Regions from separate parts of the Arthrobacter sp. UYNi723 genome, predicted to be linked through region 1. Evidence: riboswitches for the same ligand, from Rfam matches in the RefSeq annotation. Region 1 holds a riboswitch; each other region holds the start of a gene.

Evidence for each region. A riboswitch is a leader RNA that binds a small molecule or an ion and turns the genes downstream of it on or off. The one in region 1 is predicted to bind cyclic di-AMP.
Region 2: another riboswitch for cyclic di-AMP. It lies ahead of ACVWY0_RS06730 (C40 family peptidase); the one in region 1 lies ahead of ACVWY0_RS12730 (NlpC/P60 family protein).
Region 3: another riboswitch for cyclic di-AMP. It lies ahead of ACVWY0_RS09680 (M23 family metallopeptidase); the one in region 1 lies ahead of ACVWY0_RS12730 (NlpC/P60 family protein).

What each region holds. Positions count from the first base shown of each region.
Region 1 covers NZ_JBSRZM010000015.1:160-3,425, reverse strand. The annotation lists partial or broken gene ACVWY0_RS12735 (heavy metal translocating P-type ATPase) at 1-868, shown strand, start outside; gene ACVWY0_RS12730 (NlpC/P60 family protein) at 846-1,595, opposite strand; cyclic di-AMP (ydaO/yuaA leader) riboswitch at 1,599-1,797, opposite strand; gene ACVWY0_RS12725 (heavy-metal-associated domain-containing protein) at 2,120-2,464, shown strand; partial or broken gene ACVWY0_RS12720 (P-type ATPase actuator domain-containing protein) at 2,536-3,266, shown strand, end outside.
Region 2 covers NZ_JBSRZM010000006.1:57,236-60,501, forward strand. The annotation lists gene ACVWY0_RS06720 (iron-dependent transcriptional repressor DtxR) at 1-468, shown strand, start outside; cyclic di-AMP (ydaO/yuaA leader) riboswitch at 623-841, shown strand; gene ACVWY0_RS06725 (M23 family metallopeptidase) at 845-1,669, shown strand; cyclic di-AMP (ydaO/yuaA leader) riboswitch at 1,818-1,980, shown strand; gene ACVWY0_RS06730 (C40 family peptidase) at 2,051-2,716, shown strand; gene ACVWY0_RS06735 (C40 family peptidase) at 2,889-3,266, shown strand, end outside.
Region 3 covers NZ_JBSRZM010000010.1:4,633-7,898, forward strand. The annotation lists gene ACVWY0_RS09675 (hypothetical protein) at 461-790, opposite strand; gene ACVWY0_RS09680 (M23 family metallopeptidase) at 1,022-1,792, opposite strand; cyclic di-AMP (ydaO/yuaA leader) riboswitch at 1,798-1,974, opposite strand; gene ACVWY0_RS09685 (four-helix bundle copper-binding protein) at 2,901-3,266, shown strand, end outside.

The DNA of each region.
Region 1 (3,266 bases):
CGGGTGGTTGCCGGCCGTGCCGGCTGGCTGGAGGATAACGGCATCATTCCCGCCGCAGACAACTACGCGGCGCTGCAGACGAGGGAGGCCTCCGGCGCGACCGTCATCTGGGTCGGCATTGATGGTGAGACCGAGGGAATCATCAGCCTCACCGACACGGTCAAAGAAGGATCCGCTGCCGCGATCGGACTGCTGAAATCCCTGGGGTTGCGGCCCGCCCTGCTGACCGGGGACAATACCGCGGCCGCCGCTGCTGTGGCCGCAGAGGTGGCATCCCGGCGGAAGATGCGATGGCCGGAGTCCTGCCCGAGGGCAAGATAGAGGCCGTCCGCCGGCTGCAGGCCGGCGGGGCCACAGTGGCGATGGCCGGTGATGGCGTGAATGATGCCGCCGCCTTGACACAGGCTGACCTGGGCATCGCGATGGGCAGCGGCACCGACGTTGCGATCGCGGCCGCGGACCTGACAGTGATGGGAAGCGACCTGGGCCAGGTCGCGGACGCCATCGAGCTCTCCCGGCGGACGCTGGCCACGATCAAGACCAACCTGCTCTGGGCGTTCTTCTACAACGCCGTCGGCATCCCGGTCGCGGCCCTGGGTCTGCTCAATCCGATGATCGCGGAGCCGCAATGGCAGCCAGCTCCGTCCTGGTTGTCAGCAACTCTTGCGGCTGCGCCGTTTCTCCGGCCAGAAGACGACCGGGACGTCGGTCATGCCGGCGTCCACACCCGTCCGCTGATAGGCATCACGGTGCCTGTCGCGAGGTGACCGATCCTGCGCGGGCATGGAGAAGGCCGGTGATGCGCTGCCCCCAAGGCACCGAATCACCGGCCTTCACGTTCCTATTTAGCCCGCGCGGACGAAGGTGACAGAGCCTTTGGCCGTCATCCACGTCAGGGGGTGGACGGCAGTTTCGTTCTTGCCGTTCAGCCCGGAGCTGAGGACCTGTCCGTTGCCAACATAGATACCCACGTGTCCGGGCTGCATCACCATGTCCCCGGGCTGCGGGTCCGTCACGACTGTGCCGTAGTTCATGAAATCCATCGGACCCAGGTCGCCGACGGGAATCCCTGCGGCGCCAAGTGCCTGTTCAACCAGCCTGGTGCAGTCCTGGATCATGCCGATCTGGGCGTAAGCAGCAGAAACCATGGCCGCGTTCACCCCTCCCGCGGCCGGAGCAGCCACTGGCGCAGCAGCAGGGGCTACGGTGATCGTTGCTTTCGCCGGCGCGGCGGAAACTGCCGGCGCGGCCGCGGGGGCGGCTGCAGGCTTAGGTGCCTCGACGACGGGGGCCGGCGTGGTGCTGATTTCCGGGCGCTCGTAGGAAATTGTGACCGTGGCATCGGCGCTGAACTGAGCAGGTGCCTGACTGGTGATTTCCAGGTTCGACGTCGGCTCCGCGTCCCGCTGCTGGGGTGCTTCTGCCGCCTGGGCGGCGATGCCGCTGGTCAGGACCAGACCGGAAGCGGCAGCGATAACGGCCGCTTGACGTCCGACAGTTCCGGCGTTGGCGGCCATGGATTTGGTCAATCCGGTGAGCGGGCTGGTGGGCGTGATGGCGGCGCGGCGGCGGCCATGGGTTTTGAGCGTAGACATGAAGAGGCCTCTCCCAATGCCTACGAGGTGAGCTGTCGGATTCGGATGGGAGACACCCGGCCGCATGTTCCTGCGCGAAGGCAGTACAGCGGCTTCACCCCAAGGCCTGCCCGAAGCAAGCCAAAAATTGGGTTCCCCGTCTCTGCCGGACGAAATATGCGAAAGGATCCCGGGCAGCGGCAGAGTTCGGCAATCAGCTCGGGAGTGCCGCCCTCGGAGAAAACCGGCACGGGTTCGACCGTACAGGACATCTGCCCCAATTGTCACATTTGAATAGCGGGGCCAGTCGAGGGCGGAGGACCCCGGCCCGATAATGCAACTCGAGCCCGGCCTACCGGTCTAAACAGGGGGTGCGCCGGGGCCCGGCCGCTCACGCCGGTTGTTCGATTTCCGCGGGGGGACGCCGGCATCCACCTTGCCAAATATACCCCATAGGGGTATTATTCGGGTGTTGTCAGTGAAGTGGTTTGTCCAGGCCGATGCGCTTTCCGGCCGCCACAGCCGTTCAACCCCAGCGCCTCCCCATGATTTCTCTTGCAAAGGACCGAACTGACATGTGTGCACCCGAAACCCGGACCGGACTGCCCCTCGTGGCCGCTGAACCGTCCGGATGCAGCTGCTGCTCCACCTCTTCCCGGACCCTGGCGTCGCCGGCAGTTCAAGGCAGCGACTACTCCGTCGAGGGGCTGACCTGCGGGCATTGCGTCCAGAGCGTAGAAAAGGCGGTGTCCGGCCTCGACGGCGTGACATCAGCCGCCGTCGAGCTGGTGCCCGGAGGGACATCCCGGCTAAGCGTCTCCGGCGCCCATACCGACGCTGAGGTCCGGGACGCCGTCGCCGCAGCCGGGTACAGCCTCATCAGCAGGTAGTCCAACTCCCACCCTGAGGACAGCCCTGGCGGCCTCCTTTGGGAAGACTTCCCCACACAGGAGGGGCAACGATGGAAAACCACAACAATCACGACGGCGGCGTGGACCACGCCGGCCACCAGGCCCCACGGCCCGTACCGGGCCAGGCGACGGCGGTGGCAAGTCCTCCGGCCAAGCACACCGGGCACTCCCACGCGGAGCACGGCGCCGCCGATGACCACGCGGTCCACAGCCATGGGCAGCACGCCGGGCACAGTACCGCCATGTTCAAAAACAGGTTCTGGCTCACCCTGGTCCTGTCCGTGCCGGTGGTCTACTTCAGCCCGATGGTCGGCCACCTCCTGGGCTATGAGCCCCTGAAATTCCCCGGCTCGACATGGATCCCGGCCGTGCTGGGAACGGTGATTTTCCTCTACGGAGGCCAGCCGTTCCTCAAAGGCGGCCTGCAGGAACTGAAGACCCGGCGCCCGGGAATGATGCTCCTGATCGCGATGGCCATCACTGTTGCGTTCGCAGCGTCCTGGGTCACCAGCCTGGGCCTCGGCGGGTTCGACCTGGACTTCTGGTGGGAACTGGCGCTGCTGGTCGCGATCATGCTGCTGGGCCACTGGATTGAAATGCGGGCCCTCGGTTCCGCGCAGGGCGCCCTGGACGCCCTCGCGGCCCTGCTCCCGGATGAAGCAGACCGCATCACCGACGCTGGCACGGAGACCGTACCCGTCTCCGAACTTCGTGAAGGCGACATCGTCCTGGTCCGCTCCGGCGCCCGTATGCCCGCCGACGGCACCGTCGTGGACGGGCA
Region 2 (3,266 bases), on a different contig from region 1:
CGCAAGCACAGGCTCGCGGAACGGCTCCTGGCGGATGTGATTGGCCTGGACTGGGCCTATGTCCACGATGAAGCATGCCGCTGGGAGCACGTGATGAGCGAACGCGTAGAGCAGCGCATCTACGAATTGCTCAACCATCCCACCGAGTCTCCGTATGGCAACCCCATCCCCGGGCTGGCCGCCCTGGGAGGACCCGCGCCTGCGCTCCCTGACGCCGGTGTGATTAATCTCCTTGATGCGATGCAGGGCTATGGGCCGGCGTCGAGGGTGACAGTCAGCCGGCTGGCTGAGCCCATCCAGGTGGAACCTGAGCTGCTGGTCCAGCTGGACGAAGGCGGGATCAGGCCCGGTGCCTCGGTGTCCCTGGAGCGCGTGGGGGAGTATATTTCCGTGCGGGTTCCGGGAATAGAAGGGGCTCTCGAGCTGCCCCCGGAAGTGGCATCCCACGTCTTCGTGTCCGTCCGCTGACGGGATGGCGGTCCCCCGTTTGGGGCCGCGTCATAGCGCAGTGGCGCCAGGTTCCGCAAAGATAACGGAATTGTTACTGTCCAGGTTAATCACCTATAGTTGAAGCTCAGCGTCGATACAAAAGCGTTACCTGATCCGGAGCCGAGCTCTGCCAGCGGATCAGGTGCATCAGTCACCAACTGGCAGAGGCGGGGGAACCACAACCGGCAGTCGTAAGACTGCCTTGGGGTGAAGTCCGTCAGCAGCAAGCCTCTTCCAGCGAAGGATCCTCACGGGATATCTCTGCGCCAAGTGCTTGTCATGGCGGACCGGGTCTTTGAACTCTCTGACCCGAATCCGACAGCTAACTTCGCAGGCTATCTAGAGAGGAACATTCTTGACCACGCAATACTCCAGGGGCCGCCGTCGCGCGGTGGGTCCCGCTTCGGCGCCCAGAGTGGCCGAGGATTTCACCGCGGAGAGGCCCCGCGACCCACAGCGGGAAGCACGCCGCCGCCGGGGACCCTTCCGGCAGATGACGGATTTCGCCGCTGCCAGTGGCCTCGGCCAGAAAGCCGGCATCGCCTTGGCAGCAACAGGCCTAGCACTTACCGTGACGGTTCCTGTGACCGGCCCCGTGATGGCCACTCCGGCACCCGGCCAGTCCGCGTCGGCCGTTTCCGCCGCTCCGCAGCCTGAAGTTACTGCCGAAGCCGCCGCCCAAATTGATTTCAGCCGCTCGTCCGTGGTGACCCAAGGTGATCCCGACGGCAAACTGAAGCAGCTGCTGAGCGCCCAGTCCGCGGGATCCATTACCCGCGCCGCCTCTGCCGGAAGCCTCGGCTCGCCACTGGCCCAGCTGGCTACAGTCTCTCCGTTCGGATTCCGGGTCAGCCCCATTACCGGCGGCGCCGGAGACTTCCACCGTGGCCAGGACTTCGTGGCACAGTGTGGAACCTCCGTCCTGGCTGCTGCCAGCGGCACCGTGACCTTCGCTGGCTGGCACCAGTACGGCGGCGGCAACCGCGTGGTGGTGGATCACGGCAACGGCCTTGAAACCACCTACAACCACCTCTCCTCCGCCACCGTCAAGGTAGGCCAGACGGTCAGCCGCGGCGACGTGGTTGCCCTGAGCGGCACCACGGGCGCGTCCACGGGCTGCCACCTCCACTTCGAGGTCCAGGTCAACGGCGAAGTCGTTGACCCCGCCGGCTGGCTCTGACCCAAAGGATGGCCAACTCTCGAATCACGGCGACGTGCCGTGACCTGAATGTGACATTGGCTCGGAACTCCTGTAACGTCTAGAGCGCGTCAACTTTTCCGAAGTTGACGTTCTTGAGTGGATTGTCTAGCTCTGCCACCGCTCAAGGTCCGTTCGCATGACATCGTCTGGCAGGGGCGGGGGAACCAATTTTGGTCTTCGATTCTGAAGGCCTTGGGGTTAAGTCGCAAAGCTTCCGCTGTGAAGCAGCGCGGCCGGGTGACTCCCATCCGAATCCGACAGCTCACCTCGCAGGCATTGGGAGAGGCTACCTTCGTGTCTTCACGCCATATTTCTGCGCGTCACCGCGCACAGCCGGTTCGCACCAACCCCTTGGGCTCCGTGTCCAAGGCCGTCAGTGCCAATGCCGTGACCGTAGGTCGCCAGGCTGCCGTTATCGCAGCTGCATCAGGTCTGATCCTGAGCATGGGGCTTCCGGCCAACGCCGCGGATACCACCGCCGGCGTTTCCGCCTCCACCGAGTCCGGTTCCGCGCAGACGGCACTTGCCGTAACTGCTGCACCCACAGCCATGGTTTCCTTCGAGCGGCCCGTGATCAAGACTACGGCCGCCCCGAAGGTCAACACCGTCCGCGCCCAGTCCACCGGCGCTGACCGGGCCTCTGAAGCAACGGCGACCGCCGCGAGCAAGCTCGCGGGCACGGTCTCCTCTGCGGCAGGATCGGGCTTGGCAGCAATCGCCTACACCGGTATCGGCCGCCCGTACGTATGGGGCGGCACCACTCCCAATGGCTGGGACTGCTCGGGCTTCACCCAGTGGGTCTACGCCCAGGCCGGCATCAGCATTCCCCGCGTCAACGCGTGGACAGCCATGCGGCCCACCGCCACACCGGCTCCCGGTGACCTGGTCATGCAGAACGGCGGCGCCCACGTCGGTATTTACGTTGGCAACGGCATGATGATCGGCGCACTGAACCCGTCACAGGGCACGCTGCTCCACTCCGTGGCATCCACGGGCTCCTCCGCGTTTTTCACGCTGGCCCCGTAGTTCCTGCATTCCAGTCGTTCCTGCAGCCCTGTGCTGCCGGAACCGTTTCTTCGCGAGAAACTCTTCGCTAAATCCCCGTTCGGGGCGTGCCGACGTACCCCCAAGATGCCGGCGCGTCCAAAGCCCTTGGGCTGCCCACGCGGTCCTGAGGAAAACGAAAGAGAGAAAATTAATGACTACACGTGCAACTGTTGCGCGGCACCGCGCCGAGGTCGCCAAGACCAACTCGCTGGCTGTCATTGCCAAGGCTGTCGGCGACAACGCCGGCGGCATGGGCCGTCAGGCTGCGGTTATCGCTGCTGCTTCCGGCCTTGTCCTGACCAGTGGTATCGCTGCGAACGCGGCTGACACCGGCATCCAGCGTGAAGCTGCATCCGCTTCGAACCTTGAAGCTGAGGTTTCCGCCCCGGCCATCATTTCGGCTGCTTCCACCATTGCCATCTCCTACGAGAAGCCCGCAGTGACCACCACGCCGGCTCCGGTTGAGGCTCCCGCACCTGTTGTTGAAGCTCCGGCTCCGGCCAAGGCCGCGGCCACCGTCAAGGTAGCG
Region 3 (3,266 bases), on a different contig from region 1:
CACACGGAAGGGTCCACCGTTTCAGCCCGCCGCCCGACTCCCATTACGGAACGGCGAGAACCAGCCGCCTCCAGCACAATGGGGAGCCGGGATCCGCCGAACAGTTCGGACCGTAGAGGGATCACGGTTTTCGGTGAGCATCGATGAGGCCTATTCGAGTCAGCGCGCGCTGGCGTGACCTTCCGAACTAATGCTGACAGGAGTTGTGATTGTCGCCGCCCTGGCCTCATTTGCCACGGTTTTCGTGCTCGGTCTCGCTTCCCATGCCGTCAATGAGCCCGGTGGCACAGAATAGGAAATCTCCAGCCCTGCCGAATGACCCTTGCATTCCAAATCGCCCCCACCGCAGCACCACGTCCCACCGGTGGGACGGAAAGGCGTCCGCTAGCCCTTCACGGTCAGTGAGCGGGACTTTCCAACCGGGGGGTGGAGGACACGGCCTGCCGCGGGAGCCGCGGGCTCATCCCCGTCCGGGGCCCTCGCCGCCCGGTCCGCGTCCGTTGGTCGCCTCGGTTTCGTTGATCCCAGGCTGGCTGCGGGCATCAACCGTTTCTTCCGAAACGCGTTCGCTTCCTTGCTCGAACTGCGCCCGGTAACGCACACGCCGGATCCGTCTGGTCATGGAAACCATGAGCAGGACAACGGCAATGACCATGAACGCCGTCATCGCGAAACCCAGGAATCCGGGAGTTACCTGATTCGCATCCAGGCCTGGCCTCAGACCTTCGTTCCCCGGACCCGGGGCCGGCGTCGTTGCCAGGGCGAAAAGCCCCGCGGCAGCCATTGGCATTTGCACTGAGTAATCCTTCGTCCGGCTCGTTGTATGGGCGCCCGCAGACGGCCCTCGTGCGTTATCCGCCCGAGCCCGGAACCATGACTGGCAGTGAGCGCGGGTCCGTCAGGAAGCAGAGAAACAGGGTGCAGGACGCCCCCCGCAACTGTACCGCTTCACCGCGCAGCTACCGCTTATCACGCGCAAGCAGTCAGCGCAGCCGCCTAAGAGGCCCGTGGGCCGGGCCTCTTAGATGAAGGCAGACGGGTCGACGGTCTGGCCGTTGACCATGACCTCGAAATGAAGGTGGCAGCCGGTGGAGGCACCGGTTGTGCCTACCCCTGCGATCTGCTGGCCCTGAGCCACGGGCTGTCCGAGGGAGACACCGATGCTGGCCAGGTGGTTGTAGGTGGTCTTCAGGCCGTTGCCGTGATCAACGACGATCCGGTTGCCACTGCCGTACGGGCTCCAGCCGGCCTCGGTGACGGTGCCGGAACCGGCGGCGAAGACCGCCGTCGAGCATGCCCCGGTCAGATCGACCCCGGTGTGCATTTCAGCGGCGGCCCCGGTGATTGGGCTGACCCTGTAGCCGAAGGGGGAACTGACGCTCATCGACGCGAGCGGGGCACGCAACCTCGTGGATGGGGATGCCTGTGCGGGGGCAGCCTCGGGTGCCTTGACTGCCCCTGCAGACTGTGCCGGCGCAGCGGGCGCAGGCGCCGGCTGGGAGGTCACCTCCGGGCGGTCAAAGGTGAGAACAGTGTCAGCTGCTGCCGTGACCGCCGCTTCCGGGGCCGGGGCTGCCACAGACGCTGGCCGGTCCTGGGCCGCAGCGCGGCTGCCGGAGTCAGCCTGCGCCGCGGACAGAGCAGTGAGGGCAATCATTCCCGTGACGGCGGCCGCCACCCCGAACTGCTGGCCGCGGAGCCGGAACGTTGGTTCCTGGAAAAACGGACGGCGGCGCGGTGAGGCAGCCGCCGGAAGGGCACGGCGACGGCCGTGTTTTGGCTGGGCAGACAAGATAGTGGTCCTCTCGGCGCCGGCGAAGTTAGCTGTCGGATTCGGACGAGTGGACTGTCCGGCTGCCCTGCAGGACGCGATTTAGGACGCGCATTCACAGGGTCGGCTTCACCCCAAGGTGCATCATTACGCACCAAAAGTGGGTCCTCCGCCCCCGCCTGAGAAAGATCAGTTTCACGGACCGCCGGCGGGGTTTGGCGAAGCGGCCACATCCATACCCATTCGGGGTATGTGTTTATCCAACTTTAGCGAAGCGCCGGCCTAAGTTACAAATCCGTTACCAAAGGTGCTCCGGGCTTAAGTGGAGAGGGATGGTGACTGGCGGGGCACGGGAAGGTTACGCTGGGCGTGACTTGCCCCCGGGGAGAGAGCAGATGGCCCGTCATCGTTTGGTTCGTCCACAGCTCGTCGGCAGGGGTGCTGCGTTGCGGGCTGTCCTTTCCTGCCTCGTGGTCGTCCTCGTGGTGGCCGGGTCGGTTGCCTTCTGCGATGGATGGGAACACGTGGTGGCTGAGGCTGCCCCCCGCCCTTACGCCGCTGCACAGCACCGGCCCGAGACCGCCATCTCAGCGGAGCAGGAGAACCCACCGGGACATTCGAACAGTGTGACGCCGGTCGGAGCCCAATCCGCTTCCGACCTGTCCCCCGGAGCCCTGAGCAGCGAGTGCAAGGAACCCGGAGCCATCTGGGCAGTCAGTTCACAGTCGCGGCCCGTTACCGCGACCGACGCGGCGCAGCCAAGGCCGGGAACGCTCATACCTGATTCCGCGGGCCCGTTCGCCCAGCCCCCGGCACCCGTGAGCCGGCGGGCGCCGACCCTGGCCCAACTGTCAATCAGCCGGACATAAAGCCCGCATGCTCCTCGTCCGGCCGCACGAACGCTAAGCCACACAGCCAGTACGTGGCACCCGTCGGGCAAGCTGGCATAGACACCGCCCCGTACGGCCGCCCCTTGGGGGCCTGCCTTCATCGACCGGAAGGAGGCCCGAGAAAGAACGTCAGACAGCGGCCCCGGCACAGCAGAGATTACAAGCCGGAATCCACACCAGGTTCCTCCAATTCAGCCCTTGGAAAGAGAGAAAAAGTGACACACGGAAGCACCCACAAGATGCTCGATGCTTACCCCAAGGATCTCGGCACTATCGATCAGCACATGCTCGCCGAATGCATTGCAGCGTGCTTTGACTGCTCACAGGCCTGTACCGCCTGCGCTGATGCCTGCCTCGGCGAAGACATGGTCGCCGAGTTGACCAAATGCATCCGCACCGATCTTGACTGTGCGGACATCTGCGCGGCCACGGCCAACGTCCTCTCCCGCCACACCGGCTACGATGTCGATGTCACCCGCGCGGTGCTGCAGGCGTGCGCCACCGCCTGCAAGGCCTGCGCGGAGGAATGCGAACGGCACGTCGGCATGCATGAACACTGCCGGCTCTGCGCCGAGGCCTGCCGCCGTTGCGAAAAGGCATGCAAC